DNA from 3 places in the Lacrimispora brassicae genome. Region 3 is predicted to be linked to each of the others. Evidence: a T-box and tRNA genes for the amino acid it is inferred to sense, from the RefSeq annotation. Region 3 holds a T-box; the other regions hold tRNA genes.
What was found. The T-box of region 3 lies ahead of thrS (threonine--tRNA ligase). A T-box ahead of a tRNA ligase gene usually reads a tRNA of that ligase, here a tRNA-Thr.

Region 1 (10,757 bases), on a different contig from region 3:
TCACTCAGCATCCATATTTGATCGACCATACAAATCTTCAACACTTTATTTTGACACCACTTTGACACCACCTTCTATAAATAAAGGTAATTTAAGATAAATACATACCCAAGATTTTACCAGTAAATAGGGCAAGATAAACCACAGTAAACCTTATTCCAAAGAACATCAGCTTCCCAAGCTGAGGAGGCGGGTCCGATTCCCGTTATCTGCTTTTTTTGTTTGCAAAAGCGGATTGTCCCTTCAGTGACAGTCCGCTTTTCACTTTCTCCCGTTCAATACCTTACCTGGAATCCGTTTTCTTCCACCGCGGGAATCTGTACTGACTGGAAGCCGTCAATCACGATATAACGGTCCTGTCCCAAACGGCCGAGCAGACGGTCAATTTCTTCCTCTCTTCCCTGCAATTCCATTTCCACCCGCCCGTCATCTAAGTTTTTTACCCAGCCTGTAAGGCCAATGCCCCGGGCAAGCTGCTGGGTCCGGAAGCGAAATCCCACTCCCTGGACCCGTCCGCTGACATAAATATGCGTTCGGATCTTTTCCCATTTTTCCATCACTGTCACCTATACCCTGACATCCTCCGGCGTCAGAGCTTCCCCATTTTTCATTAATAACATCTCATCAAAGGCCTCAACCGGCATTGGCTTCGCAAATACATATCCCTGAATCACATCGCAGCCCGCAGATGTTAAAAAATCCACGGTTTCTACATACTCCACCCCCTCTGCGATGGTTCTCATCTGAAGCTCCTTTGCCATGTTTATGATATTGGATATGACGATCCTCTCTCTTTTTATATCCGTGCTTTTCCTGAAAAACATAATATCCAGCTTTAATACGTCAATGGGAAGATTCTTCAGAAGATTCAGGGATGAATATCCCGAACCGAAATCATCCAGGGAACAAACAAACCCTTTTTTATGAAGCCGGCTCACAAGGCCGCTGAAAACAGCATCGTCATTAAGCATGACGGTTTCCGTAAACTCCAGTTCCAAAAGTCCGTCAGGTATCTGATACTTTTCTTTCACTCTTCCGTAAAAATCCACAAAGTCTTCCCGCAGTATTCCGATCTTTGAAACATTGACAGCCAGGTTTATGGGCTCTCTGCCGGTCTTTAAATAGTTGTGAAGCCATTGGCAGGCCACCTCAAACATGTACCGGTCAAGCTTCACGATCTTTCCGTCACGTTCCATAAGAGGTATGAACAGTCCCGGCGGTATGGTGCCCTTACGGGGATTCTCCCATCTCACTAAAACCTCGCCTCCTGCGATCCGGTTTCCTTTTTGGATGGATACTTTCGGCTGTATAAACGGCTTAAATTCCCGGTTCCTGATTCCCCTGTCGATTTCCGATTCCAGCTCAGACTCATATACCACCTTATTGCGTATTTCCTTATTATAAAAACCAAACTGGTTTCCCGGCTGGCTCTTTACATGTTTCTGTGCAATATTTGCCCGGTTTACGATCTGTTCTATGGACAGCTCCCGGTCATCTTCCTCCATACAGTAGACGCCCATGCACAGCTCCATGGTAATCTTTTTATTGAAAGGCAGTTCCCTGCTCTGAAAAAACTCAACCAGCTTATAAAACCAACTGCGCATATCCTCCCGGGTTTCATATTTATGGAGGCCTGCGAAATTATCGGCCGATACTCTGCAGAATAAAGCTTCCTGTTCCCCATAATCCCGAAACAGATCCGCAATGGAAGTCAGGATCCTGTCCCCCTCCTCATATCCCAAAATATCATTGATGAATTTAAATTTCTTTATATCACAATACCACACTGCGTAAGAAGAGATACTTTCTTCCTGTATCACCCGCTCCGCTTCTCTCTTAAAGGAAGAAAAATTCCTGCACCCGGTCAGGCTGTCCCTATAAGCCAGTTCCAGAAGAGCTTCCTGGTTTTGGCTGATGATCTTGCACTGCCTGCAGAAAAAGTAAAGAAACAGCCCTGAGGACAGCAAAATCAGCGCCCCGATCCCTGCTTCTATATGTCTGCTCCTCATACTGTATTGAGGAAAAACGCTTAATACATACCAGTTATTAATTCCCAAAGGAATCAAAACGGCCATTTGCTGCCGGCTGCCCTGTGACGCCATGGTAAATGGTTTCTGACTTCCCTTGTGGATTACTTCCCTGACTTTTTCCTGGTCCTTCACGGCCGCCCCTGCGATCACCTTTCCATTCTGGTCAAGGATCTCCGCAAAACCGCCCTCAGCAAGAACAGTTCTATGGATCATATTGTGTATCATGTCACCGGAATTTGTGGCATAAAGAAAGCCCACAGGCTGATCCTCCCCGTTCTTTACAGGGACCCTATAGTAATCATCATAACCACCCGATTCTTTCCAATGGGCGCTGTCTGCAAGGCCGATCTTCATAAACCGGCTTTCACCGTTAATCTCATTTATGATCCGGTCCATCTGCTCCTTATTATCCGGATCCATGGCGCCAAGACTTACAGCCAGTCCCTTAAGAGCATGAAAATCTCCTTCCATCTGGTTCTTAAAAGTGACCTGATTCTGTTTTGCCGCACTGTAAAAGTATGCCGCGTTTTCCTTCTCATTTTTTTGTATCATATATGTCAAAAATATAAAGCAACATGCAATAAAAATCAAACAAAGGAACACAGGAACCAGCATTTGTCCTTTTTTAATCTTTACATCTTTCATCCTTTGCATAAAAAATTAACTCCTCAGAAATAAGATTTCTCTCTTGGACTCTTCATTAATTATAGCTTTTTATGGAAGATTTGGCAATCATTACGTAATTTAAGTTTTTTTTCATGTAGGGGTTGATTTTTCACTGCTTTGCTGTTATACTATCAGAGGCTCAAATCTTATATGGAAAAGCCGGATTGCTTCCGTAGCGCAGTTGGTAGCGCAACGCATTCGTAATGCGTAGGTCGGGGGTTCGAGTCCCCCTGGGAGCTGGTTGAAAACCTCGTGTTTACGGGGTTTTTTTTATTTTATGAATTAATTTTTATTTTTCAAATGCTATGGAATAATATTCCATTGAAATAAAAAAAGAAAGAACACAAATCAGCAGATCTGTATTCTTTCTATCTGGCTCATGAAATGATAAGTCTTATATCAAAGATGCCGTAATAATAGACATTTTATAGACTTCCTCTGCATTACAGCCTCTTGAAAGGTCGTTAATAGGAGCATTTAATCCCTGTAATATAGGGCCGAACGCCTCAAAGCCTCCTAAACGCTGTGCAATTTTGTATCCGATGTTACCGGCATCAATGTTGGGGAAAATAAAGGTATTGGCTTGTCCGGCCACTGGGGAATCAGGAGCTTTTGTCTTAGCCACGACCGGAGAGAACGCAGCATCAAATTGCAGTTCCCCATCTACCAGGAAGTCTAAATCCATGTCTTTCAATTTCTCGGCTGCATTGTGCACCTTATCTACAGATTCCCCTTTGCCGGAACCCAGTGAACTGTAAGACAGCAGTGCAACTTTCGGATCAATGGAAAAGGTTCTGGCTGTTCTGGCTGTTTCCAATACGATTTCCACCAGCTCAGTTTCATCAGGATTAAGGTTAATGGCACAGTCACCCATGGCATACATTTCATTGCCGTTTTCTGCCTCACGATAAAGGATAAAACAACTGGAAACAATCTTGCTGCCAGGCTTGGTCTTGATCAACTGCAAAGCCGGCCTTACCGTATCAGCAGTGGAATAGGTGGCACCGCCCAGCAGGCAATCTGCTTTCCCCATTTTAACCAGCATAGTACCGAAATAATTGGATTTGGCAAGCGCTTCCCGGCAAGCATTTTCATCCATCTTGCCTTTTCTCACCTCTACCATTTTAGCTGTCATTTCTCCAATTTCCCCATAGTTAAGAGGATCTATTTTCTCAATGCCGTCAATGGGCCAGCCGCATTCTTTGGCAGCCACATCTATTTCATCAAGATTCCCCAGAAGTATGGGGGTGAGAATTCCTTCTTTATAAAGGCGGCTTGCCGCTTCCAGGATTCTCGGATCAGTTCCTTCTGTAAATACGATTTTTCTCTTTTGCTCTTTCAGTGCAGCAATCATATGTTTGAACATGTTTTTACCTCCGTTGTTTAAACTCTTTTTATGATATAAAGTATAATTCCTGTTGCATGAATAAATCAACTAAATTTCTATATTTTATAAAATATTTTGACTTCCCTGCATTTTTAAACAGTTCCAACACCTTTTTGTGAATTGGATCCACCGGCCCTGCTACATCATATATCTTAGTGACATACTCCCACCACTTAGAAAAAATCATTCACTGAATGATTTTCTCTTGAAGTGGGGGCTTCTTGCTCAGGCCGAGTAATCTCGACAGTATCAACAAGCTAACCCCGTGTGCCCCACGGTTTATATCATCTCTTAGGCTATGCCTAAGACTCTAAGTCCTTCTTGCCTTATATTTATTGCGGCATTTTTATCTCTGTCCATTATATTTCCGCATTCACAGATGTAGACCCTCTCAGATAATGCAAGTTCGTTCTTTTTCTTTCCACATACAGAACAGGTCTTGCTTGATGGAAACCACTTGTCCACTTTTATAAGCTGTTTCCCAGCTTCATATAATTTATACTGCATGAACTGCACAAACATACCCCAGCCATTGTCATGAACGGATTTGCCAATTTTTAATGCCCTTGACATATCTTTCATGTTGAGATTTTCCACAACAACTGCATCATAGGCATTGGTTATCTGCCTGCTTTGCTTATGCAGAAAATCTTTTCTCTGATTTGATACTTTTTTGTGGAGTTTGGCAACTATTTTCCTCTGCTTATTCCTGTTATTGCTGCATTTTTCGCATTTAGACAGCTTCCTCTGCTCCCTGGCAAGTTTTTCCTGTGCTTTGCGATAATATCTTGGATATTCTGGAATCCCTCCGTTACTATCAACGTACAATTCTTTCATGGAAAAGTCTAAACCTACGATATCTTTTACTTTTTGCTGCTCCAGCTTTTCCTCATACGCAAATAAGATGGAAATGTAGTATTTTCCATCTGGATCTTGTGTTATTGTACAAGATTTTAGTTGATAGCTCTTTGGGATTTCCCTGTGCTGCTTTATGCTTACGGTTCCAAGCTTTGGCAGCTTGATTTTGCCTTGGTCGATTCTTATGTTTCCATTTACATAATTAGTTGTATAAGAATTCTTGTCTTTGTGCTTACTCTTGAATTTAGGGAATCCCACCTTGCCTTTTCCATTCCAGAAATTCTTGTAGGATTTCTCTAAAGACAGCTGTTCGTTAGCAAGTGCCAGACTGTCCACTTCCTTAAGCCAAGGGAATTCTTTCTTGTACTTTGCGGGCGTTGTCTTTAGGGTTTTGCCCGTCCTTTCGTAATAATCTTTCTTATCCGACAGTATCATATTCCAAATAAACCTTGTACAGCCAAATGTCTTAGTCAACAAGGTTCTCTGTTCTTTATTTGGATAAAGCCTGAAGACATAAGCCTTGTTCATTACTTTTCCCCCTGCGATTCAATATATTGCTTTATTACTGAAAGTGGTGCGCCTCCTGCCGTTATTAAGCAAAAACTCTGACTCCAGAAATAATCTTTCCATAATTTTTGCTTAATTTGCGGGAATTCTTTCTTAAGCAGCCTACTGCTTGCACTTTTGTATGCATTAATAAATTTGCTCACTTCTGTTTTTGGATGTGCACGAAACAATATATGTACATGGTCTTTGTCGTGATTCCATTCCATCAATGTTATATGATATTTTGGGGCGATATACTCAAAAATAGTCCTTGCCCTATGGGAAACCGTGTTGTCAAAGACTTTTCTTCGGTATTTCACCACAAGCACCAAATGATAATGCAGCAAAAATACTGAATGTGCATTGCTATCTAATTCCATTATAATAAGCTATTTTCCTTTCGTTCGACTGATTATATTATATATCTAATCTTTTTCTTTTGCAAGCCATTCTTGTGGGTTGTTGCCATATGGTTACAAAATACGTAACCACACCTTACTACAAAAACCGATTCAGCCCACCGCCTAAGAGGACGGGGAAATTCTCGGCTAAAATCTGTTAAAAAATCCACTTTATCCTTTATCTCATCAAGTGAAATGTAATCCACTTTTGCCCCGCAATACTTATAAACCCCGTATATAATTTATCAGCGGCAATGTTGTTTCCCTATTTGTAAAATCAACGGTTTTTCCGTAATTGGCAAGCATCTCTTTCTCTTCATCTGTCAAAGTATTTTCAGCTTTTTTTGCCAGCATTTTACAGACCATAGCCATCATTGCACGGTGCATCAGGCTGAGTTTGGAATAATCCATGGCTCCGCGAAAATGAAACACTTTGATCTTATCCCTCATGTCCGGAGAAAGCACCTTATCCAGGCTCTTTTGAATTTGTTCCCTAATAATTGCATTGGAAGGGTCAGCCAGTCCGCAGGTAAAAATCACCAACTGCTTTTATGTGTTTCCCTTCCAGCAGATCACAGGGTAATTCCTTTGCGATCCACTGCGCATAGTTTCTGGTGGCCCCATATTTTGACTGAAATACAACAGCAATTTTGTTCATAACAGGTTCCTCTTATATTCTATATTTATGACAAACCTATGTGTTCCCAATGGTTGTATACCATCAATCAAAAAATATCAGAGCCCATTTTTAAATTGTTTCATTTAACGCAAAAACCTTCAGGTTGCACCTGAAGGTTTTTATTATGACCTATCCGAGAATCGAACTCGGGTTTCCGCCGTGAGAGGGCGGCGTCTTGACCGCTTGACCAATAGGCCATGACCAAATATCTTTGATGCAGAATCGAGGCGACAAGATTCGAACTTGCGACCTCTGCGTCCCGAACGCAGCGCTCTACCAAACTGAGCCACGCCTCGATTACGTTAGGTAGTATAATATAAATTCCAGCGTATGTCAACCTTATTTTCAAAATTTTTTTATTATTTTAAAATTCTGGAAAAATTACTATAAAATTCTGTAATTATTCTGTCCGGAAAATCCCGGGCATCAGAGGTTTTTATTTTTCCCTCATCAGCCCAGGTCAAACAGGGACAACTGATTGGATTCCGGAAGTTCAAAAAGAAGGCCCAAGTCCCCCATCAGATCACAAACGGTCTTACTGACCTTTGTCCTGTTTCTGAAATCTTCCCTGGACAGGAAGGATCCGTCCTTTACCGCATCCACAACGGCATCCGCCGCCTTTTCTCCCAGTCCGTCAATGCTGCTTAAGGATGGCATCAGCTTGCCGTCAATGATCTGGAAATGCCTTGCCTTTGCCCGGTAAATGTCAACGGGCATAAATTCATATCCTCTGGCGTACATCTCCTGTACGATTCTCATATCTCTTAAGGTGTCCTGCTCCTTTTTGGATAGAGTATCCATCCGTTTCTTATAGTCAGCCAGATAATGTTCCAGCTTATCCGGCCCCTGGCACATCAGCTCATAGCTGAAGCCGTTGGCCCTGATGCTGAAAAAGGAGGCGTAATAAGCCAAAGGATAAAACACCTTGCAATAAGCAATTCGCCAGGCCATCATAACATAGGCAGCAGCGTGGGCCTTAGGGAACATGTACTTGATTTTTTTACAGGACCAGATATACCAATCCGGAACTCCGTGGGCGGTCATCTCTTCCTCCCATTCCTCCTTTAACCCTTTTCCCTTTCGGACGCTCTCCATAATGGAAAAAGAAAGGCCTTCTTCGATTCCCATTGATATCAAATAAATCATAATATCGTCACGGGTACAGATCGCCGTCTGAATGGTGGCTGTCTTTTCCTGGATCAGGGTCTGGGCATTTCCAAGCCACACATCCGTACCATGGGCAAGACCGGCAATGCGCACCAGGTCAGAGAAATACTTAGGCTGCGTGTCAATCAACATCTGCATGGCAAAATCCGTACCAAACTCCGGAACGCCCAAAGCTCCAAGCTTGCATCCTCCGATATCCTCCGGCTTGATCCCCAGGGCCGAGGTATCCTGGAACAGGGACATGACTTCCTTGCTGTCTAAGGGAATATCCTTTACCGGGTCAAATCCGATCAAATCCTGAAGCATACGGATCATGGTAGGATCGTCGTGCCCCAGAATATCAAGCTTTAATAAGTTGTGGTCAATGGAATGGTAGTCAAAATGGGTCGTTACTGTCATGGTGGTCATATCGTTGGCAGGCCGCTGGACCGGAGTAAAGGAATAGATCTCCTCTCCATGGGGAAGTACGATAATTCCTCCCGGATGCTGCCCGGTGGTTCTCCTGACCCCCACACAGCCCTGTACGATCCTGCTGATCTCACAATTGCGTTTTCTCACACCGTGTTCTTCATAATAATTTTTCACGTAGCCGAATGCGGTTTTATCTGCCAGGGTACCAATGGTTCCCGCACGGAAGGTCTGGCCTTTGCCAAAGATGACCTCCGTATAGTCATGGGCCTTACTTTGGTATTCACCGGAGAAGTTTAAGTCAATATCCGGCTCCTTGTCTCCCTTAAAGCCCAGGAAGGTTTCAAAGGGAATATCAAATCCGTCCTTTGCCAGGGGGCGTCCGCACACCGGACAAACCTTATCCGGCATATCGCAGCCTGCCATACCGGAAAACTGTTTTACTTCTTCCGAATCAAAATCATAATAATGACAGGCAGCACAATAATAATGAGGACTTAAAGAGTTTACTTCCGTAATACCTGACAAATAGGCCACAAAGGAAGATCCGACAGAGCCTCTGGAGCCTACCAGATACCCATCCTCATTGGATTTCCAAACCAGCTTCTGGGCAATAATATACATAACCGCGAATCCGTTGGATATGATGGAATGAAGCTCTCTTTCCAGCCGCTCCGTAACAATGGTCGGAAGGTTCTCCCCATAGATGGCATGGGCCTTGTCATAACAGATCTGCCTTAAATCCTCATCGGAATTTTCAATGACCGGCGCGCACTTATCCGGACGTACAGGAGAGATCTTTTCACACATGTCAGCAATTTTTCTTGTGTTTTTTATTACCACTTCTTCCGCCTTATTTGGCCCCAGGTACTCAAATTCCTTTAACATCTCCTCAGTGGTCCGTAAATACAAGGGCGCCTGATCATCAGAATCCTTAAAGCCCTGGCCTGTCATAATGATCCTTCGGTAAACCTCATCCTCAGGATCCAGAAAATGAACGTCACAAGTAGCGCAGACCGGCTTTCCAAACTGCTCTCCAAGGGTCACGATCCTTTTGTTGATGTCGATCAAATCCTGTTCCGACTTTACTGTACTTTTCTCATCCCTGAGCATGAACCCATTGTTTCCCAAGGGCTGTATTTCCAGATAGTCATAAAAGTTCACCAGCTTTGCAACCTCTGCATCGGAAACGCCACGAAGGAGGGCCTGGTAAAGTTCTCCCGCCTCACAGGCAGAGCCTACGATCAGCCCTTCCCGGTTCTGGTTCAGCACGCTTTTGGGAATTCTGGGCCTTCTTGCATAAAAATCAATGTGGGAACAAGAAATCAGACGATAAAGGTTCACCCTTCCCACGTCGTTGGCAGCCAGAATGATCACATGATGGGTGGGAAGCTTTTTGATCATATCAGCAGACATGGTGCTTAACCCGTTCAGCTCGTCAAGAGTCTCCACTCCCCGTTCCCGGAGCATTTTCACAAATGCCACGAACATCTCAGCCGTACATCCTGCATCGTCTACCGCTCTGTGATGGTTTTTCAGGGAAATGTTCAGCGCCTTTGCAACCGTATCCAGCTTATAGCGGTTAAGTTTGGGAAGGAGAAGCCTTGCAAGAGCCACCGTATCAATCACGGTGGGCTCAAAGGCCAGATTAAGCTTCCCCGCATTATGGGCGATAAAGCTTACGTCAAAGGAGGCATTATGGGCTACCAGAACAGAATCCCCGCAAAATTCCAGAAACTGCGGCAGGATTTCATTGATTTTGGGATAAGGAAGAACCATGTTGTCATTGATGCCTGTAAGCTGCTCGATCTCAAAGGGGATGGGGACATCCGGATTCACAAAGGTGCTGAATTTATCAGTAGTAACCCCATTTGTCACCCTTACCGCTCCGATCTCAATGATCCGGTTCCTGGAAGAACTAAAGCCGGTTGTCTCAATATCAAACACCACATAGGAATCCGAAAAACCCTGGTTCTTGGAATTTTCCACCAACTGCTTCAAATCATCCACCAGATACCCTTCTACTCCATAAATCAGCTTAAAGGTATCTCCCTTGTCCAGGGCATGATTGGCATCAGGGAATGCCTGGACACAGCCGTGATCTGTTATGGCAATGGCAGGCATCCCCCACCGTTTTGCCCGTTTCACAATATCCTTGACCTCAGAAACCCCGTCCATATCGCTCATTTTCGTATGGCAGTGAAGCTCCACCCGCTTTTCAAGGCTGTTGTCCACCCGCTTTCCCATAAAATCCTCAGATTTCTTAATTCCCACCACTGACCCAAGGGTCAGTTCTCCGTCGAATTTATCGATGGTGGTAACTCCCTTAATACGTATAAAGGTTCCCTGTACCACGGCTGCCTTTAAATCCTCAATCTGCTCTTCCCTGGCAAACATCTTCACAGTGATCGTATCTGTAAAATCCGTCACATCAAAGATCATGATGGTCTTCTGGCTTCTCAGTTCTCTGCTGTCCACAGTTAAAATCTTGCCGCGAATGACCACTTCACCGATTTCACCGTCGATTTTTTCAATCTCAATGGTTTCCCCGTCAAAGTCACGGCCGTATAAAACGTCAGGATTATCCGAGCGGCGCCCGTAAGAATTACCGCCCT
Region 2 (10,757 bases), on a different contig from region 3:
CAACTCCCCTGGCCCTTCTTTCTCCTGACTGGGCCTGGGCCTTTAACTCCTCCCCATATTCCTTCATATGGCGGAACCATTCCTCTTGAGTGGAATAACCGGCTGCACTTTCCTGAAGCTGGTCTAACACCTCCAAAAGCTCCTCCGGCTTCATTCTCCGGTACTGGGCGTATTCCCTGATGTAGTCGTCATATCCCACGGCCTTCCTCATATAGTTTACAGCCGCTACAGGAGCCATATTTTTGATCATTTTTAAGTCATATTCCAACTGTTCGATCCGCTCCACCATCCAGCCCTTATCCTGGTAAAAGGATTTTATTGATTCCCAGTTTACAGGATTGGTTTCAACTGCATCCCGGCTGATATAGCGGTTGGGACGGTTGATAATCTGGAGCACATTGGCCCTGGACAGATCGCCGGACGCCACATGAATATAAGCGATAATATTTTTTGCGATCCAGTGGTCGTATAGATTGGGCACAGAGTCCTTCATGGAAAAAGGAATATTATATTCCATGAGTTTTTCGATCAGCAGCCTGGGGCCTAAATTCGTCCGGTAAAGGACTGCCATGTCCTGCCACTCAAACCCTGCTTTTGCATAAGCCATGATTTCCCGGACAATTTCCAGAGTCTCCTCCTGGGGATCCTGCCAGACTCTTGTAACCACTGGTTTTCCATGTCCCTTTTTCGTGATGATCCTTTTGGAAAAACGGGTTTCATTATGGGCAATCAGCTTTCCGGCGGTTTCCACAATCTCTTTTGTGCTCCGGAAATTAATATTTAAAAGGACCTTTTTGGCTCCTTTATAATCCTTTTCAAAGCCCAGCATGATTTCCGGCTTTGCTCCCCGGAAACGGTAAATGGACTGGTCGTCATCTCCTACGATGAACAGATTGTTTTCCGGCGCAGCCAGCATCCGGACGATCTCGTACTGCACCCGGTTAATATCCTGAAACTCATCCACCAGGATATATTGATACTTTTTCTGCCATGCTTCCAGGATGTCCTTTCTCTGGACGAACAATTCATGGCACATTACCATCATGTCGTCAAAATCAATGAGATTAGCCCTGCGAAGGCGGTCCTCATAGGCAAGGTAAAGCTCCTTAAATATTTCCTCTGAGCAGTTTTTGGAATAATAATGATCCAAATTCATCATATCTCCCTTTACGGAGCTGATTTCCGACAGGATGGAAGTCACAAATTCCACCTCATCTTCCACTTCCACCCGGCACTTATCCATGGCTTCCTTTATGTACTGGATCTTCTGTTCCTCCCTCACAATGCTGCTGGCATCGTACCGGTAGGCAAACTTAAGAATCCTGAAAAATATGGCATGAAAAGTTCCAAAGCTGACCCCGGACGGCCTGCCGTCTACAAGGTTCTCAAAACGCTCCTTCATCTCCCTGGCCGCTGCCTTTGTAAATGTAATGACCAAAATATTTGACGGATCCACGCCGTATGCTTCGATCAAATGGCATATCCGGTGAGTGATGGTAAAGGTCTTTCCTGATCCCGGCCCGGCAAGAACCAGCATGGGACCTTTGTGATGAAGGATCGCTTCCTTTTGCGCCCCCTCATATGTGACCTGTTCTTTCATAATTTGCCTCCTAAATGAATCAAGGGGATATGCTTGCATATCCAATTAATTCACAAACTCAAGGTTGAAAGACGCTTTTCTTTCAACCTTTTGCCTCCTAATGAATCAAGGTTGAAAAGCACTCCTTTTCAGCCTTTTGCCTCCTGATGAATCAAGGGGCTATGCTTGCATACCCTGCTTCTTTAACCACGGTATTATAGCCCCGGTCTGCCGTTTCTGCAAAAACCAGACCGGACCAAAAGAAAAGCAGGGGTCCGGTCACAGCCGGAGCCTCTGCTTCTATATTATAACCTATTGAGCCCCATTGCTTAAAAGTTGGATTCCCTTTCTTATTCTCATCAGGGATTCTTCCTTACCAAGGACCTCCATGATCTCGGTAGCGCCTGCCGGAGTCATCTGTTTTCCTGAAACCGCGGTGCGGATAGGCCACATAACAAAGCCGGTTTTATACCCTTTTTCGGAAACAAATTTTGAAAGTGTTTCATACAGTGCATCATTGCTGTATTCCTCCTGGGCTTCCAGGATGGGAACTATTTCCTGCAGCAGGTCAAGGGCGGTCTCGCTGCTTGTCTTCATTTTCTTATTGGTGTACATGGCAGTATCGTATTCCGGCAAAGACTCAAAAAAGTCAATATGATCTGCAATATCCAGGAAAACCTCGATCCTTGTCTTGATCATGGCTGCGATTTTCTTTAAGTCCAGATCCTTTTTGACCACGCCCTTTACATAAGGCTCAGCCAGCTCGTAGAACCGGTCAAAGTCCATGGCTTTCATATATTCGCTGTTCATCCAACGCAGCTTTGTCATGTCGAAAACAGCCGGGGATTTGCTGATATTGCGGTAATCAAACTCCTTTATGAGTTCAGCCAGGGAGAAAATCTCCTGATTGCCCACAGGGGACCAGCCTAAAAGAGACACATAGTTTACAACAGCCTCGGAAATAAAGCCCTGCATGATCAGGTCCTCATAGGAGGAATGGCCGCTTCTCTTGCTCAGCTTCTTATGCTCTTCATTGGTGATCAGAGGACAGTGGACATATACCGGGACCTCCCAGCCAAAGGCGTTATAAAGGCGGTTGTACTTGGGAGAGGAGGATAAGTATTCGTTGCCTCTCACTACATGAGTGATTCCCATGAGATGATCATCCACCACGTTTGCAAAATTATAAGTGGGGAAACCGTCGGACTTGATCAGAACCATATCATCAAGCTCTGAGTTGTCCACGGAAATGTCGCCGTATATCTCATCATGGAAGACGGTGGTTCCTTCCGTGGGATTGTTCTGGCGTATGACATAAGGCATGCCTGCCGCCAGACTGGTTTCCACCTCTTCTTTGGAAAGATGGAGGCAGTGCTTGTCATAAGTCATGATCTCCTGCCCTTCCACGGTCTTTTTAAGGGAATCCAGCCTTTCCTGGGTGCAGAAGCAGTAATAAGCCTCCCCCTTTTCCACAAGCTTTTTCGCATATTCCAGATAAATGCCGGAGGTCTGGCGCTCACTCTGTACATAGGGGCCCACACCCCCATCCTTGTCCGGACCTTCGTCATGGTTAAGCCCTGTTTCTTTTAAGGTTCTATAAATAATCTCGACAGCACCTTCCACAAAACGCTCCTGATCCGTATCCTCAATGCGCAGAAGGAAATCTCCGCCTTCATGCTTTGCAATCAGGTAAGCATATAATGCGGTTCTTAAGTTCCCTACGTGCATACGGCCTGTAGGACTCGGTGCGTATCTTGTTCTAATTTTACTCATGTGAACACACTCCTATATTTTCTTTCTCGTGATGGGCCTGTTAAAGGGAATCCTGCCCAAGCCGTGTAGTACATTATATAACGAACCACTGGAAAAAACAATGATTTCACGGAAATTTCCGGACCAATTATAATTTCAGGAGCCTGCATGCCAACTGGAAATATATGATCAGGCTGACCGCATCCACGATGGTGGTAATGAGAGGAGCAGCCATGATCGCCGGGTCCATATGGAACACCTTGGCTGCAATGGGAAGAACTCCTCCGATGGTCTTTGCCAGGATGACTGTGACCAAAAGGCTGAGCATCACGGTCAGGCAAAGCATTTCCTGCCCTGGATAAAGAATGAGCAGACGGATATAATTCACAATCCCCAGGATCAGGCCCACAAGGATGGCTACCTTTAATTCTTTAAAGACCACACGGAAAATATCCTTTGTTCCGATCTCCCCCACGGCCATTCCTCTGATGATCATGGTGCTGCTCTGGCTGCCTGCATTGCCCCCTGTATCCGTAAGCATGGGGATAAAGGTAACAAGCAGAGGAATCACGGCAAAGGCCGCCTCATATCTGGCCAGGATTCCACCGGTCACCATGCTGCTGATCATCAGGACAAGAAGCCACATGATCCTGTTTTTTGCCAGTTGTAATACGCTGGTTTTCAGATAGGGCTTTTCACTGGGAAGCATGGCGGCCATTTTCTCAAAGTCCTCTGTTGCTTCCTGTTCCATGACATCCACAACGTCGTCAACGGTGACGATCCCTACCAGACGGTCTTCGTGATCCACCACCGGAAGACTTAGAAGGCCGTATTTCCGGAAGCTGTCGGCCACATCCTCCTGGTCCTCCGTTGTGACGGCCTTTATCACATGGATATCCATGATATCGCCGATGGCTACCTCATAAGGGTTCATCAACAGGTCCTTGACCGTGACCACTCCCTCCAGACGTCTTGTGGCATCCATCACATAGCAGGTGTAAATAGTTTCCTTATCCACTCCGTGCTTTCTGATATAGTCAAAGGCCTGGGTAACGGTCATGGTTTTCTTAAGCCCCACATATTCCGCTGTCATAATGCTTCCGGCACTGTTTTCCGGATAGTTTAAAAACTGGTTGATCAGCTTTCTGGTATCAGGGGCCGCATTCTGCAGCACTCTTTTTACCACGCTGGCCGGCAGCTCCTCCAGCATGTCCACCGCATCATCCACAAATAAGTCTTCTACAATTGTTCCCAGTTCATGATCTGTGATACTGTTTATAATATGCTTCTGCTTCTCCACCTCCAGGCATGCAAACACATCGCTGGCCATTTCTTTGGGAAGCATCCGGAACACCACCACTGTTTTTTCCCAGTCCAACGCTTCAATGAAAGCAGCTATATCCACTTCATTGAATTCCATCAGCACATCCTTCAGCTTTCGGAACTGACGGCTGTCAGCCAGTTCCATCAGCTCCTCCATATTGTAATTTTCCTGCATTTCACTCTTCCTCCATATGAACCTGTCTTTTTCGTAGTGGCGAATATGGAAGCAGAATTAATCATTGCACTGCCAAAACTTCCGGCAACGCAAAATAGCCATAATTACAGAACCTGTCTGTAATCCATGGCTATCATAAACGCAGAGAACCTTCTCTTTTAACGGCAGCGAAACCAAAGCAGACTCCAAGTACCGGATTTTGCTTTCACTGCCATACGCCTATGATAATGATCTGCTTCCATCTTTTGACTTCGACCTTCCACTCTGGTTCACTTCCTTTCCTAATGATTTTCTTAATTAAGGATAACAGTTGCCGTCGTAAAAAGCAACCCTTATTGTGCTTTTCTCTTTCATTCCATCCCCGGCCCTACTACTACCCCGCCGGAATCAGGACCAGCCGGACCAATGCCGGATGCATTTCCCTCATCAGGGTCTATATCTCCCGGAAAAACAGGGGCAGTGGTCTCTCTGGGCTTTGTGACCCCCGGACCGATTTCCTGGGGCTTCCCTATAGAATCCTCCTGTTTTGGCAGGGACTCAGCATGATTTGCCGCATTATCAAGCTGGCTCTTTAACCCATCATAAAATTCTGTGCCAGCCAACTGGTCTAAAAGTCCATAGGCGGTACTTATCTTTTCTTCCGTAGAACTGTCCCGGTGGCTTAATCCAGTTAATTCCCCGATCAGGGACTGGAGGGAGGCTGCCGCCTGTTCCACTGCCTGCCTGGCTTGCTGGGAAGCCTCTAAGTTTTTCTGTACCTGGGATTCCAGCTTTTTGCGATCTTCCTCTTCCTTCCATTTGTTTCCATTGGATCTGGCTGCAGACTCTGCCACAGAGGAAAATAAGTCCTTATTTCCTGTTGAAGCATCGGTTTTTTCTCCTCTGGAATCCACATTCCAAAGGGAAACCGTTGCCGGCATATCCCAGTCCTGGACCGGAAGCCCGCTGTTTATCTCTGCCATGAAGTCATGCCAGATCTTTCCCGAATAGGTTTTCCCGTAAACTCCCGGCATGGCCTTGGGAGTATCATATCCCACCCAGATAGCAGTGGTATAATGCTTTGTATAACCGCAGAACCAGGTATCCTTATTGCTGTTGGTGGTTCCGGTCTTACCTGCAGCCGGAATACCAAGCCCCAGGCCATAGCCCGTTCCGTAAGACTTTTCCAGGGTGCCCTTTAATACATCGGTGATCATATAAGCGGTATCTTCCGTAAATATCCTCTCATCCGCCTGGTTTCCATTGTATATTTCCCCGTCATACTGGCTTTGTAAGCTGACAATACAGGTTTTGTTGCTGTACATCCCTTTGTTTGCCAGAACAGAATATCCCTTTGCCATATCCACCACTCTGGCGCCTTCCGTAAAACCTCCGATGCTCATGCTGCTGTTTCCGTTATCCAGATAGCTTAAGCCTGCAAAGTGCATCTTTCCCAGATACCCGATGCCCGTATTGGCGCCGATGTCCTCCAGTACCTGCCAGGCCACCGTGTTCAGACTCCGGTTCAATGCCTCTCTTACGGAAACATTGCCGTAATAGCTGCCCCCGCTGTTTTTAGGCCCTTTGTCAAACAGGTGGTCATTCACCAGCCTGGAGGGATAATAAAAACCGGTTTCAAAGGCTGGCGCATAGTCGATCAGCGGCTTTATGGTGGACCCAGGCTGCCGTCTGCTTAAAAATCCCCGGTTGTACTCGTCATCAGTACCACGGCCGCCTACAATGGCCACCACATATCCGGTCTGGTTGTCAATGCACACAGCCGCTCCCTGCAAGGCGAATTTTCCATTTTCCTGCAGATCCTTAAAGCCTTTCAGCCGTTCGTCAATGGTTCCCTGGAGAGCATTCTGAATAGAAGTTTCCAGGCTGGTGCGTATTTCAAATCCTCCGTTCCGGATCATATCGCTCTTTGCCTGATAAAGCTCCTGGTACTGTTCCTTATAGGAGTCATAAGAAGCCTGATTGTTAAACACATACTGGAAAACAAATCCGTCATTTTTCATCAATTCCTGGGCGGCACAGTGTATGGCATAGCTTGTCAGGTAATTTTCCGTTGTCCCCGGCTCATAAATCTTAGCCACCGTTAAAGGCTGGGCTTTGGCATAATCCTTTTCCTCTTCAGAAATAAACTTGCAAAGAGCCATATTGTCAATGACCTGGTCCCTCTTCTTTTTTGAGGTTTCCGGATGGGCAACCGGGTCATATTTTGACGGATTATTGCTGATTCCTGCCAGGGTGGCCGCCTCCCAGACGGACAAGTCCTTTGCTTCCTTATCAAAATAATAGCGGCTGGCCTCAGATACCCCGTAGCACCGGTTGGCAAAGAAATTGGTGTTGCAGTAAAATTCCAGGATGTCGGACTTGGAATATTTCTCCTCCATACGGGGCGCTGCGAAAAATTCCGTCAGCTTTCTCTGGAAGGTCTTTTCCTGGGTCAGATAGGTGTTCTTAATGACCTGCTGGGTGATGGTGCTGCCGCCCTGGGTGATTGTCCCCTTGTTTTTTACAAATACCACGCCTGCACGCAGCAGGCCTATGTAATCGATCCCATGATGTTTATAAAATCTTCTGTCCTCCTGGGCAATATAGGCATTCTGTAAGTTCCTGCTGATCCCTGAAATCGGGACGTATTCATAGTGGCCGGAGTTAATGGTTCCTATGAGATTTCCGGCAGAATCATAGATTCTCGTATCCGTTGGCTGGGAGAAATCAGTCTTGACCGTCTTGTTCATAATGGAATCTGCCTTTTCCTTACAGGCCATGATCTCATTCTGATATTTTAAAAATACGACGCCGCCGGCCAGGCACCCCAAAACCATAATTCCCAGAAATACGAAAAGAATGGCCTTAATCGGCCGAAAGAATATGGACCATGGGTTTTTGCGTTTCTTTTTAGGTTTCCCCATATCAATTTGACTCCTTTTCATCGTTTTTGTGTACCAATGAACCAAAGGGATATGTTTGCATATCCGGTTGACTCACAACCTCAAGACTGAAAGATATCTTTCTCTCAATCTTTACATATGACAAAAACGGGAAGCCTCTTTATTAAGACTTCCCGTTTGTTTTCAGAGCTGATGACGGGACTCGGACCCGTGACCTCCTCACTACCAATGAGGTGCGCTACCACCTGTGCCACATCAGCATCTTTTTGGTTCATCGCCTGAACCTCGTATATCATAGCATGGTAAAATCTGTTTGTCAACGTCTTTTTAAATTTTTTCTAAAATGCACAAAATAACAAAAACTTCAGACTTTTGCTCTCCAACCACACTCATTTTACGCTTATAAACTTAAAGGAGAATAGGAAACCTTTCTTCCGTTTCCTATTCTCTTCCACTATTTTTATAAAATTCCTTCAAAGCTTTCCCGCAGGGTATCGCAGGATTTATGAAACTGTTTCCCCTCTTCTTCCGTAAGTGACAGGGAAAGGACTCTCTGGATTCCGTTTTTATTGATGATGCATGGAACTCCGGCATATACCTCCGACTGCCCGTACTCTCCCCGCAGCATGGCTGACACCGTAAAAACGCTGTTTTCATCTCCGAGTATTGCCCTGGTAATCCTGGTAAGGGCCATGCCGATCCCGTAATAAGTGGCCTGCTTGGCCTCAATGATCCGGTAAGCCGCTCCACGGACTTCATCTTCGACCCGCTTCAGCTCTTCCCTGCATACCATGCCCTCCTCTTCTTTGCAAAGGGACAAAATTGGTTTTGTGGCAATCATGGCCTGACTCCAGGGCACAAATTCACTGTCCCCGTGCTCTCCCATGACATAGGCATGAACATTTCTCGGATCCACCCGCAAGGATTCGCCTAACAGGTACCGGAGGCGTGCAGTATCCAGAGCCGTGCCGCTTCCAAGAACGCGTTTTGGATTAAAGCCTGACAGGGAATAGGTAATTCTCGTCATAATGTCCACGGGATTGGTGGCCACCAGGAAAATCCCGTTAAAGCCAGATTCCGTTACCGGCAGCACTATGGACTGAAACACGGAAGCGTTGCGCTTTAACAAGTCAAGCCTTGTCTCCCCGGATTTCTGGGCTACCCCTGCGCAGATCACAACAATGTCCGCATCTGAGCAGTCCCGGTATTCACCGGCATAAATCTTCATATGGGAGGTGGAAAAAGCCAGCCCATGGTTTAGGTCCATTGCCTCGCCTTCCGCCCTTTTCCGGTTGATGTCAATCAAAACCAGTTCATTGCAGACTCCCTGATTCAAAAGACAATAGGCATAACTCATTCCCACCATGCCTGTGCCCACTAATGCGATCTTTCTTTTATCTGTTCTCATAATCCAGCCACTCTCCTCTCGTTGTTATGGATAGTGTATCTGCCTGAAATACAAACTATACGTCCTACAGCCCCCGGTCGACTTTTTTTGTCATCAATTCGCTGTTGCCGCTGTATATAATAGCGCTTTCTTTGGTGATCTTACCCTCTTTATATAAATTCAAAAGACTTGCATCCATGGAGACCATGCCTTCTCCCTGGCCGGTGGAGATCACGGAATCGATCTGGTGGGTTTTGGACTCACGGATCATATTTCTGATGGCATTGTTAAAAAACATGATTTCAAACGCGGGATAAACGCTGCCATCCACAGCAGGGATGAGCTGCTGGGAAATCACCGCCTGAACCACCATGGAAAGCTGCATCCGGATCTGCTGCTGCTGATTAGGAGGAAAACTGTCAATGATGCGGTCAATGGTATTGGCAGCCCCTACCGTATGAAGGGAGGATATCACCAGATGGCCGGTTTCAGCGGCCGTCATAGCGATCCGTATGGTCTCATAATCCCTCATTTCTCCTACAAGAATCACATCCGGCGCCTGTCGCAGGGCACCCCGGAGGCCGGTCACATAGCTGTCCGTATCCGTGGTAATCTCTCTCTGGGTTACCACACTTTGCTTATGGCGGTGAAGGTACTCAAGAGGATCTTCCAGGGTGATCACGTGGGAGTTTCGGGTATTGTTGATCTTGTCGATGATACAGGCCAGAGTAGTGGTCTTGCCGCTTCCCGCCGGCCCTGTGACAAGAACAAATCCTTTTGTCAGTCTGGCAATGTCCATAACAGTCTCAGGAATATGAAGCGCCCTGTAATCAGGCAGTTCAAAGGTCACCACCCGGATCACCGCCGCGAGGGAACCTCTCTGGCGGAACACACTGGAACGAAACCTGGAAACACCGGGAAGCGCAAAGGAAAAATCATCATCCCCATGCTCCCGCACCTTATCCATGGTTCTGTTTCCTGCCAGCTCATACAATTCCGTGATCAGTGCCTCCATCTGAACGGGAAACAGCTTTTCCTCATTCTGATACACGATCCTGCTTCCTATTTTATACGAAAACGGCATGCCAGGCACCAGAAAAATATCCGATGCTTTCTGTGCCACAGCAGCACTTAACAAGTCAATTACCTTCATTTTCCAGTCTCCTGCACTTTCGTCTCCCCGCCTGTCCACACCGGCATGGAATCATCAATTTCATAATCTTCTGTCATAATTACCTTCCATCTGGATATCAGGATATCTTCTCTTTCCTCAGGCTGCAAGACCAGCTCAACAGAAAGGGCCTGGGACCGTTCCATGGGAATTTGTACCGTCACGGTTCCCTCCTCGGGATGATAAGCTTCCCCAAGCTCCCGGGTCAAAAACTGTTTACGCTCCTGGGGATCCAGACTCTTTTCCCTGACCTGGGCCGCCTTTTCTAAAACCATCTGATAAAAAGCTTCTCCCTCTCCATCCGCCCGGTAATACTCCGTCACGGCAGAAGCATTGCGTTCCGCCAGATTCCACTCGCTTTTGGCTGCGCTGAGGGACAGCATCCCAAAGGTAATCAGGCACATGACAATAAATATAAGAATAAGGGAAGGGGTGCCTATATTGGCCTTGTAGGCCTTTTCCTGTTTTGCCATGGTTCCACCTCCGTC
Region 3 (10,757 bases):
CAGGAGCAACCGCAGGCTTTGCATCCCGGAGATTCCCGAGGATTTATTTTTAGAGGGATTAAAAATGGTCGTAAGCGTGGATCAGGACTGGATTCCCACAAAGCCGGGAACCTCTCTTTATATCAGGCCCTTTGTGATTGCCACCGATCCATTCTTAGGGGTCAGGCCCTCCTATACCTATAAATTCATGATTATTTTATCTCCAGTGGGGGCTTATTACGCCAGCGGTCTTGATCCGGTTAAGATCTGGATCGAGGATGAATATGTGAGAGCGGTAAAGGGCGGCATTGGCGAGGCAAAGACCGGAGGAAATTACGTTGCTTCCCTGGCCTCCCAGGTAAAGGCCCATGACGAGGGTTACTCCCAGGTGTTATGGCTTGACGGCGTTCACAGGAAATACATCGAGGAAGTAGGAGCCATGAACATCTTCTTTAAGATCAACGGCGTGGTCATTACACCGGAGTTAAATGGAAGCATTCTTCCCGGCGTTACCAGGGATTCTGTCATTGCCCTGTGCAAAAAATGGGGTGTGGCTGTTGAAGAAAGGAAGGTCTCCGTTGAAGAGGTGGTTGCTGCGGCAAGCTCCGGAGCAATGGAAGAGTGTTTTGGAACAGGAACGGCGGCCGTTATATCCCCGGTTGGTGAACTTCGGTTTGAGGAAGACAGAATGTCTGTGGGAGGCGGAAGGATCGGGGAACTGACCCAGAAGCTTTATGATTCCATTACCGGTATCCAGCTTGGGGAGGCAGAAGGGCCAAAAGGCTGGACCGTGGAAGTAAAATAAAATCTGACAAAACCTACCCGGCGGAGCTGATGAAAAGGCGCCGCCGGAAGCTTTGAGAAAAAGCAGAAAGAAAAAGGGAGCCTGATATGACAGCGGTACTGATAAAAGCAGGTGCATTTGTATCAATTATTATTATGGGGTACCTGCTCAAACGGGCAGGTTTTTTTCAGGCAAAGGATTTTTATCTGGTTTCCAGAATCGTGATCAAGATCACTCTTCCGGCGGCCATTGTTTCTAATTTCAGCAGGATCACTATGGATTATTCCATTCTCTTCATATGCGGGATCGGTTTTTTGTGCAATTGCGTGACCGTTGCCGCCGGGTATGGGATGTATGCTGCAAGGCCAAAGGAAGAAAAGGCTTTTGCAATGCTCAACCTGTCCGGATATAATGTGGGAAACTTTACTATGCCCTTTGTTCAGAGTTTTTTAAGTCCAATGGGATTTGCGGCCACAAGCCTGTTTGATGCCGGAAATGCCGTTATGTGTACCGGAATGACCTATACACTGGCCAGCATGGTCATAGGAGAGGAAGAAAAGCCTTCCGTAAAAAAGGCGGTGCTCAAGTTGTTTTCCTCGGTACCTTTTGATGCCTATGTCATTATGACTGTTTTAGGCATATTAAATATAAAGCTGCCTTCTGTCCTGATCAGCCTTGCAGACACGGCAGGCGGAGCCAATGCGTTTCTTGCCCTTTTAATGATTGGCATCGGCTTTGAGATCCGCATGGAAAAGGAAAAGATTGGGCACATTCTCAGGATATTAGGGGCACGGTACGTTATCGCGGTTTTAATGGCAGTTGGATTTTATTGTCTCACTCCCTTTGGGCTGGAGGTGCGGCGGGCGCTGGCCATTGTGTCCCTTGGCCCTGTGTCATCGGTGGCCCCTGCCTTTACCGGAGCCTTAAAGGGAGATGTGGAGACTGCAAGCGCCATCAATTCCCTGTCAATCGTGGTCAGCATAGCTGCGATTACGGCAGCCCTGATCATCCTTTTATGAAATTTTTTTCATGACGCTTGACAAACTGCTTAACCGTGCTATAATCTAAACTTATAAAGCAATATTGAGAAAGCAATGACAAGACCAGTATCATATCAGGAAAGGCCAGAGAGAGGCGCGTTTGGTGGAAGCGTCTTACAGGAATGATATGAGAAGACCAGCTTGGAGCGTCCCTTAATGGGGAACGGTGACTCCGTTATCGTCATAAGAAGTGGTTTGGACATTTATTTTGTCCACTCAAAAAGGGTGGAACCGCGATTTTTTTGAATAGAATCGTCCCTTTCTGTATGGAAACATATGGAAAGGGGCTTTTTTTATTTCCGCGAACTATGAAGCAAAGGGAAATACCCCTTGCCAACAGAACATGACACAATAATATGTAAAGGAGATTGATGGTAAATGAAGATTACATTAAAAGACGGTTCAGTCAAGGAATATGAACATGCAATGTCAGTGATTGACATCGCTTCGGATATAAGCGAAGGCCTGGCTAGAAATGCCTGTGCAGGCGAGGTGGATGGAAAGGTTGTGGATTTAAGGACCGTTATTGACGGAGACTGCGGTTTAAGCATTCTCACTGTCAACGATCCGGCAGGTCTTTCCGCTTACCGCCATACGGCAAGCCATATCCTGGCACAGGCTGTAAAAAGGCTGTATCCTCAGGCAAAACTTGCAATCGGACCTTCCATTGAAAATGGCTTTTATTATGATTTCGATATCCCTTCCTTTTCAAGAGAAGATCTGGATAAAATCGAAGCTGAGATGAAGAAGATCATAAAGGAAGGGGCAAAAATTGAACGCTTTACCCTTCCAAGGGAAGAAGCAATTAAATTCATGGAGGAAAAGGGCGAGCCTTATAAGGTGGAGCTGATCCAGGATCTTCCGGAGGAAGCGGAGATTTCCTTCTACCGGCAGGGAGAGTTTACCGATCTTTGTGCAGGGCCACACCTGGTGAGCACAAAATCCATTAAGGCATATAAGCTCACTTCTTCCTCAGGAGCATACTGGAGGGGCAGTGAGAAAAATGCCATGCTGACCCGTGTATATGGCACTGCTTTTGCCAAGAAAGAAGAGCTGAATGAATACCTGGAATATCTGGCAAACATTAAGAACCGGGATCATAACAAGCTGGGCCGTGACTTGGAGATTTTCACTACGGTCGATGTAATCGGCCAGGGACTTCCTCTTCTGATGCCCAAGGGTGCAAAGATTGTCCAGGCCTTACAGAGATGGATTGAGGATGAGGAAGAGAAGCGGGGCTATATGAGAACAAAGACTCCTCTCATGGCAAAGAAGGATTTATACATCATTTCCGACCATTGGGATCACTATAAGGAAGGGATGTTTGTTCTGGGAAATGAGGAAACCGATGATGAGGTATTCGCCCTCCGCCCAATGACCTGCCCATTCCAGTACTATGTTTACAAACAGAGCCAGAAATCCTACCGTGACCTGCCATGCAGATACGGCGAGACTTCCACCCTGTTCCGCAATGAGGATTCCGGCGAGATGCATGGATTGACCCGTGTCCGCCAGTTTACCATTTCCGAAGGCCATTTGATCGTACGTCCTGACCAGATCGAAGAAGAGTTTAAGGGCTGCGTGGATCTGGCAAAATACTGTCTCACAACCCTTGGCCTGGAAGGCGATGTAACCTACCAGATGTCCAAGTGGGATCCCAACAAGGCAGACCACTATCTGGGTACACCGGAAATGTGGGATGAAGTGGAAGACATGATGCGCAAGATCCTGGACCACATCGGAATCCAGTATACAGAAGTTAGCGGAGAAGCGGCATTTTACGGACCAAAGCTGGATATTCAGGCAAAGAATGTATACGGCAAGGAAGACACCATGATCACTATCCAGCTTGATATGTTCCTGGCAGAGCGCTTTGATATGACCTTTGTGGATAAGGATGGAACAAAAAAACGTCCTTATATCATCCACAGAACGTCCATGGGCTGCTATGAAAGGACCCTGGCATGGCTGATTGAAAAATACGAAGGAGCATTCCCTACCTGGTTATGTCCGGAGCAGGTGCGCGTTCTTCCTATTTCTGAAAAATACCATGAATATGCGGGAAAGGTTGCGGCTCAGTTAAAGGAAAACGGCATTCTTGCAACGGTCGACGAACGTGCGGAAAAGATCGGATACAAGATCCGCGAGGCGCGTCTGTCAAAGCTTCCCTATATGCTGGTAGTAGGGCAGAAGGAGGAGGAAGATGGTGTGGTATCTGTACGCAGCCGTTTCAACGGCGACGAAGGACAGCGCCCGATTTCCGATTTCATTGATGATATCTGCCGGGAAATCCGTACAAAGGAAATCAAAAAGGTAAATGTAACAGAAGAAACAAAATAAATAGAAACTGTCATGGCTTATGAAAAAACGGAAGGAACACCCTGGGTCATACTGATACGTCTCATAAAGCATGAACCGTAAGGGAGAGGGAATGTTTGTGAGAATATTTTCCTTCCCCGGTGCGCATACTAGTCCTGGAACATCATCTTAAGTAAGAATGCCAGGAGGAAATAAGCCATGACAAAATTAGACTGTAATGTAACAAGCTGTCTTCACAATTCCGATAATTATTGTTGCAAGTCTGCCATCATCGTAGAAGGGAACCAGGCAAAGGATACCTATGATACTTGCTGCGGAAGTTTTGACGAGAACAAGGACGGTTCCTTCCGTAACTTATTCAAGACTCCGGAAAGCCGTCTGGAGGTGGACTGCGAGGCTGTCAACTGTGTTTACAATGAAGGCCGCCACTGTTCAGCAGAGCACATCGGAATCGCAGGAGACGGTGCCAGTGCATCGGAGCATACCGAATGCTCAACCTTTAAAACCAGATAAGCATGTAAAATAAAATGCGCCAGGAGAGTTCCTGACGTATTTTATTTTAGGCAGGCTGCCGGTCATAAAACCATGACAAAGGTTCCGGCTGTAATCAGAAGGATTCCTATGAGCTTTTTAATGGTAAACTGCTCGTGAAGAATGAGAAAGGCCAGAATGACGGTAAGGACAATGCTCAGCTTATCCACGGGAACTACCTTGGAAGCCTCTCCTATTTGAAGGGCTTTGTAATAGCAGATCCAGGAAAGGCCGGTAGCAAGGCCGGACAGGATGAGAAAAAGCCAGCTTTTTTTACTGATTTCCAAAAGTCCGGTATGAGCCCCTGTGAAAAAAACGATTATCCAGGCCATCAGCACCACGACAATCGTCCGGATGGCCGTGGCCAGATTGGAATTGACTCCTTCGATTCCCATTTTAGCCAGAATGGATGTGAAGGCAGCAAAAATGGAAGAAAGAAGAGCTAAAATAAACCACATAAAATGCCTCCTGCTAATTTTATTTTATTATATATTATGATTGTAGCGCTGACCATAGAAAGCTGCAAGGAAAACTTTAAACGGAAAAGTTGGAGGTGCTTTGGAAAAATATGTTGACAGACAGATAAATATATAGTATCATGATAGAAGTTGTGAAAACAGCAAACAGGAAAGTAGGTATCCGCCTCACCACGGCACGAGTAAGTGTCCCTGGTTCATAGCCTTTAGTACATAGGTGTACTGTGTAGAGACTTTGGTGGTGGATAGCGTTTGTCTATCTATTTTTTTTTATGCCTATGGGCAAGCAATGTGGATTCCGACCAACACACACAATATGATGGAGGTGCACGACAATTAGCGATTTAATGATTAATGAACAGATCAGAGATAAGGAAGTTCTGTTGATTGGTGAAAACGGAGAAAAAATGGGAATTATGTCTACCAGAGACGCTTTACAGCTTGCAAAGGAAGCAGAGCTCGACTTGGTAAAAATTGCTCCGACTGCAAAACCACCGGTTTGTAAGATTATCGATTACGGTAAATATCGTTACGAACTGGCAAGAAAAGAAAAAGAAGCTAAAAAGAAACAGAAGGTAATCGAAGTAAAAGAAGTTCGTTTATCTCCGAACATTGATACGAATGATTTAAATACAAAGATGAGCGCCGCAAGGAAGTTCCTCGAAAAGGGAGATAAAGTAAAGGTAACCTTACGTTTCAGAGGTCGTGAAATGGCGCACATGTCAAAGTCAAGATATATTCTGGATGATTTCGCTGAGAAGTTAGCCGATATCGCGACCATTGACAAGCCAGCCAAGGTGGAAGGAAGAAGCATGATTATATTTTTAAATGCAAAACGCCAGTAGAACATTATCAAGGAGGAAAATACAATGCCTAAATTAAAAACAAGCAAATCGGCTGCAAAACGTTTCAAAGTTACAGGAACAGGAAAGCTTGTAAGAAATAAAGCTTACAAATCTCACATCTTAACTAAGAAATCAACTAAGAGAAAAAGAAACCTTAGAAAAGATATTGTTACGGATGCAACCAATGCAAAAGTAATGAAGAAGATTTTACCATATTTATAGGATCTTAAGTTAAGAAGGAGGAAAAACCGATGGCAAGAATTAAAGGCGGTATGAACGCTAAGAAAAAACATAACAGAGTGTTAAAGATGGCTAAAGGCTACAGAGGCGCTCGTTCCAAACAGTATAGAGTAGCAAAGCAATCAGTAATGAGAGCATTAACAAGCTCCTATGCAGGCAGAAAAGAAAGAAAGAGACAGTTCAGACAGTTATGGATCGCACGTATCAACGCTGCAGCACGTATCAACGGCGTATCTTACAGCGTATTTATGCACGGCTTAAAGTTAGCTGGAGTTGATTTAAACAGAAAAGTTCTGGCTGACATGGCAGTGAATGACGCAGAAGGCTTCGCTAAGTTAGCAGAGCTGGCGAAAGCAAAAGTGGCTTAATCGGATATTCAAACCTCGGAAACCTTGTGTTTACGGGGTTTTTTGATGTCCGAAAATAAGGGGAAATGGGTAATTAGAAAAGTAATGATGCTATTTCTTTAAATGTTTGAAAATGATAGTGGACAAACCATTAAGGTTATTTGCAAAATAGGATTTAACGTATTAGTACACATTGGAAACTCCATATTGATCGTTGACAAAATGCGATGTATTATAAGGTGAGGATTGTTGATAGAGCGGGAGGCATAAAAATGCGAGAGTATTTTATGAAAACAAAACGAATCGGTTTTTCAAGGTGGAATGCTGCTGATCTGGATTTGGCTTTTCAGCTATGGGGAGAAAAAGAAGTCACTCAATTTATATGTGCTGCCGGAAGTCTTACAAGTCAGGATATCATCAACCGGTTAGATACAGAGATTCATAATGATAAGGTATTTCATATACAGTACTGGCCTGTTTTTGAGCTTGTTACAGATGAATTGATTGGCTGCTGCGGAATTCGGCCTTTTAAGTCCGAAACACATTCCTATGAAATTGGTTTTCATCTGCGGAAAAAATACTGGGGAATGGGATATGCCTGTGAGGCTGCGAAAGCCGTCATAGATTACAGTTTTACTATCTTAAGAGCAGGTAAGCTCTATGCAGGACATCACCCCCAAAACAAAGCATCAGAAAAGCTCTTGGTGAAACTGGGATTTCATTATATCGGAAAAAATTATTATAAACCCACAGGATTGTATCATCCGTCCTATGAGTTAATGAACCATGGATCAAGAATATGATCTTAGGAAACACAAATACATAAACTATCAACTGTCAATATGGGTTGGTAGTTTTTTGTCTGGGTAAGGAGATGGAGTAAGAAAATCAACAAGAGAACGAAGTAAGGTGCGGGACTGGAAGGTAAAAAGCAAAGCCTGACTATATTTAGTCAGGCTCTACCAAAGATTGCACGAATGTGGCTAAACATTCATATACACTATAACACATAATAATGCATATTTCAAGCATAATAATGTATTTTTATTCATTTATAAAAATGTATCAGAGAGAGCGATATAAACGAAGAGATTTTGATTAAGTATTTCGATGCCAAGGCCTGGGTGAAGTTTCTTCGGGAGCTTCTGCAAAAGAAGCGGGATCATTGGGATGGGTTGAGAGAATAAGACTGTAACTGGCGGTAAACCATGCCTTGCAAGCGATGATACAGGCTGCCGTGGAGTTCTCTGCCGTTGATATCTTTTGCGTCCGTCTCTATTCCAAATGCTCCCATACCTATCACCTGCAATATATTTTGTTTGCTCTAGTCTGCGGTCCTTTTTTCTCTGGTGCTCTGAGTCTGCTTTTATATAGTAGAAATAACCAGTTCCTTCCTATTAAAAAGCTGATTAAAATGGATATATATAAATCTGCCATATATCTGTAATATACAAAAACGGCAGGAACCCCTGTAAAATGAAGATATAAATCCAAAGTGGCTTAATCGAGTTTATATGTCCTGTAAACCTGGTGATTACAGGGTTTTTCTTTTTACTGGCCCAGGGACAGGCAGACACTTTAGTTCTATCAACCTTGAATGGCCTGCCGGTATTTAATATAAATGCCGGCACTCAGGGCGACTTCCCGGCATTCACATCTCTTCTGGCGGTCCCATATAATAAAATATAAAATCAATAAATGAGGTGTCAATATGAGTGGTTTTTGGGGCGGATGTAATAATAACTGCAGACGTAATTGTAACAATAACTGCGGCTGTAATTCTAATAATAATTGCAACAATAATTGCGGATGTGATTGCGAAGAAGAAAAAGACGAATGCGAAAAGGAAAGAAGAGAAGCTTATTGTGCAGGTTTTCGGGATGGCTGCAACAGTGCTGCCCGTTGGCGCAACGATGATGATTGCGGATGCAATTAATGCAGGAAAAGAAATAAGCATGCAGGAAACTTAAGTTTCCGTTTTGGAATATGACGCTGCTGCAGGTGTTTGAATACCATCTTAGGAAATATGAACCGTTTAATGATGTGACTGCCCACAGAAAAATATGATAAGGCCATAGAAGTTTTAACGATAGAATAGCCCCGTGACATTTGTCTGCGGGGCTATTTTATTGGGGAGAGGAGGCGATGGAAGCAAATGCGCAAGATCCTGTTCCGGGAATTTCAATAAAACCAATGATTTATCTGAAAAAATTTAGCTAACCTAAAAGATATTGACAAGCATGTGAAAAATGAATGATTTTATATATAGTGTCTTATATATGCCCGGGATAATGGCCTGAGCGTCTCTATCCTACTTCCGAAATGTCAGGGTTACAAAGATAGCGTGTTTATCTTCCTTTTAACTTCGGGAGTCATTTTTTTGCAAAAAGCTGAAATACCAAAAAAGGAGAAGGGATATGAAAAGTAACTCAGAAAACAGTGTGAACAATATTTACAAGCTGGATGGCCGTGTGCCGTTGGGGAAGGCCATACCATTTGGTTCGCACCATCACAGGAAAGATAATATCCACATTCCTGAAGATAACCGTGCCATAAGAAAGAAAAAGATAAAAAATGATAGAATATGATTGACTTTGAAAAAATAGGGTGTTATATTAAAGCCATAGAACACAAGCGGCATTTTCAAGGTCATATTAAGCAGAGAAGGAGGCGCTGGAGTGAAAAAGAAAATTAACATTGACGGTGCACAGAATGTAGAGGTATCAAAACCGATTCCCAGTGAAAAAACACCCCAGGAGCAGCTTGCTATCATGGAAGCGTATACAAAGGCACATAAGGACAGTAAGGGAATGGATAAGGCGAGAAGAGAAATTAATTGCCTAAAGACGATTTTTCCGGTACTGTTCCGCTCTATAGAATGTGATGATCTGTTGGCAGGCAGGCTTGATTTCCTGCCAATCGGCTTTGGCAGCGTTACAAGTATTGGCGGCGTTGGCCATTATTGTGTATTCCACAAGCTGAGGGCATTTAAGGAATTATTATCAATAGAAGAAAAAGAAAGAGCGGATGCTCTCTATGATTACTGGCAGGACCATGACACCAAGACAATTTACTGCCAGGATGTGCTTACAGAGGACACCATCGGAAGATTTATTGACTGTTCTTATCCCCTGATGGCGACAGCCAGATTATCAGGGATGATGCTTAACTATAAAAAGCTGATGAAGTATGGATTGGAGGGCTTAAAGGAGCTGATCCGTTCAAGAGAACAGAATGAATTTCTGGAATGCAGTTATGAAAGTATCTGTCTTTTGCAGTCGGTAATTGACCGGCAGATTGAGCTGGTGAAAGAGGCAGGAGCCAATGCAGAAACCTCCCGTTTGAAAGATCTGGAACTGATGGAGGCAGATTTATATTATATTAAAGAGAACAAACCTTCTACCTTTCATCAGGCTTTGCAGCTCTTCTGGATTTATGCTCTTTGTGCCGGAGTTATTAATTATGGGCGGCTGGATGACGTATTAGGCCCATTTTTGCAACATGATTTAGATTGCGGAACCATTGATGAGGAAGAAGCCTGCCGATACTTAAAATCCTTATGGAAAATGATTGAAAACAGGCGTACCACGGTTAATGGACGGATTATTGTAGGCGGCACAGGGCGGGAATATCCGAAAGAAGCAGACACTTTTGCCCGTATTTGTATGAGAGTATGCAAGGAGACTCGTTATGTGGAGCCTCAGTTTACCCTGCGCTTTTGCAAGGATACTCCGGAAGATATTATGGACATGGCTTATGACTGCATCGGAAGCGGTGCTACATATCCGACCTTATACAACGATGATGTGAATGTTCCCGCTGTAATATATTCCATGGGTGTGGAACGGGAAATTGCAGAACAGTACGTACCTTTTGGATGCGGTGAATTCGTTATTCAGGGAAAGAGTGTAGGAACTCCCAATATCCTGCTGAATCTTTTGAAAATCCTGAATATCACTTTAAACGGCGGACTGGATCCCATGGATGGGAAAAGGAAAAGCGGACCTGTGGAGATTCCCGACTGTTCTGAATTTAAAACCTTTGAGGAACTGTATGGAAAATACAAGGAACTGCTGGATTATTACTTTGATTTAAGCGTACAGGGCCAATGCCGTTCTTATGAAATTATGAATGAAAAAGTCTCCTTTTTGTTCACTTCCATTTTAATGGATGATTGCATCAACCGAGGGAAGGCA

Region 1: it has a tRNA-Thr gene. The T-box ahead of thrS (threonine--tRNA ligase) is inferred to sense a tRNA for this amino acid. The anticodon was not compared.
Region 2: it has a tRNA-Thr gene. The T-box ahead of thrS (threonine--tRNA ligase) is inferred to sense a tRNA for this amino acid. The anticodon was not compared.

What each region holds. Positions count from the first base shown of each region.
Region 1 is NZ_BRYH01000048.1:38,157-48,913, forward strand. Features, by position in the region: gene ACYVD3_RS21240 (acylphosphatase) at 276-557, opposite strand; gene ACYVD3_RS21245 (bifunctional diguanylate cyclase/phosphodiesterase) at 567-2,684, opposite strand; tRNA gene ACYVD3_RS21250 (tRNA-Thr) at 2,863-2,935, shown strand; gene pta (phosphate acetyltransferase) at 3,091-4,062, opposite strand; gene ACYVD3_RS21260 (RNA-guided endonuclease InsQ/TnpB family protein) at 4,375-5,469, opposite strand; gene tnpA (IS200/IS605 family transposase) at 5,469-5,867, opposite strand; gene ACYVD3_RS21270 (flavodoxin domain-containing protein) at 6,111-6,428, opposite strand; gene ACYVD3_RS21275 (hypothetical protein) at 6,403-6,546, opposite strand; tRNA gene ACYVD3_RS21280 (tRNA-Glu) at 6,693-6,764, opposite strand; tRNA gene ACYVD3_RS21285 (tRNA-Pro) at 6,790-6,863, opposite strand; gene ACYVD3_RS21290 (PolC-type DNA polymerase III) at 7,018-10,757, opposite strand, start outside.
Region 2 is NZ_BRYH01000009.1:137,442-148,198, reverse strand. Features, by position in the region: gene ACYVD3_RS06410 (ATP-dependent helicase) at 1-1,600, opposite strand, end outside; gene gltX (glutamate--tRNA ligase) at 1,892-3,352, opposite strand; gene mgtE (magnesium transporter) at 3,480-4,829, opposite strand; gene ACYVD3_RS06395 (transglycosylase domain-containing protein) at 5,180-7,732, opposite strand; tRNA gene ACYVD3_RS06390 (tRNA-Thr) at 7,899-7,971, opposite strand; gene ACYVD3_RS06385 (L-lactate dehydrogenase) at 8,172-9,119, opposite strand; gene ACYVD3_RS06380 (type IV pilus twitching motility protein PilT) at 9,184-10,251, opposite strand; gene ACYVD3_RS06375 (short-chain dehydrogenase) at 10,248-10,742, opposite strand; gene ACYVD3_RS06370 (hypothetical protein) at 10,756-10,757, opposite strand, start outside.
Region 3 is NZ_BRYH01000031.1:36,487-47,243, reverse strand. Features, by position in the region: gene ACYVD3_RS15845 (branched-chain amino acid aminotransferase) at 1-784, shown strand, start outside; gene ACYVD3_RS15840 (AEC family transporter) at 871-1,782, shown strand; T-box leader at 1,849-2,066, shown strand; gene thrS (threonine--tRNA ligase) at 2,182-4,143, shown strand; gene ACYVD3_RS15830 (DUF1540 domain-containing protein) at 4,321-4,635, shown strand; gene ACYVD3_RS15825 (EamA family transporter) at 4,698-5,111, opposite strand; gene infC (translation initiation factor IF-3) at 5,477-5,974, shown strand; gene rpmI (50S ribosomal protein L35) at 5,999-6,196, shown strand; gene rplT (50S ribosomal protein L20) at 6,226-6,582, shown strand; gene ACYVD3_RS15805 (GNAT family N-acetyltransferase) at 6,834-7,364, shown strand; gene ACYVD3_RS15800 (hypothetical protein) at 8,277-8,531, shown strand; gene ACYVD3_RS15795 (hypothetical protein) at 8,979-9,149, shown strand; gene ACYVD3_RS15790 (pyruvate formate lyase family protein) at 9,240-10,757, shown strand, end outside.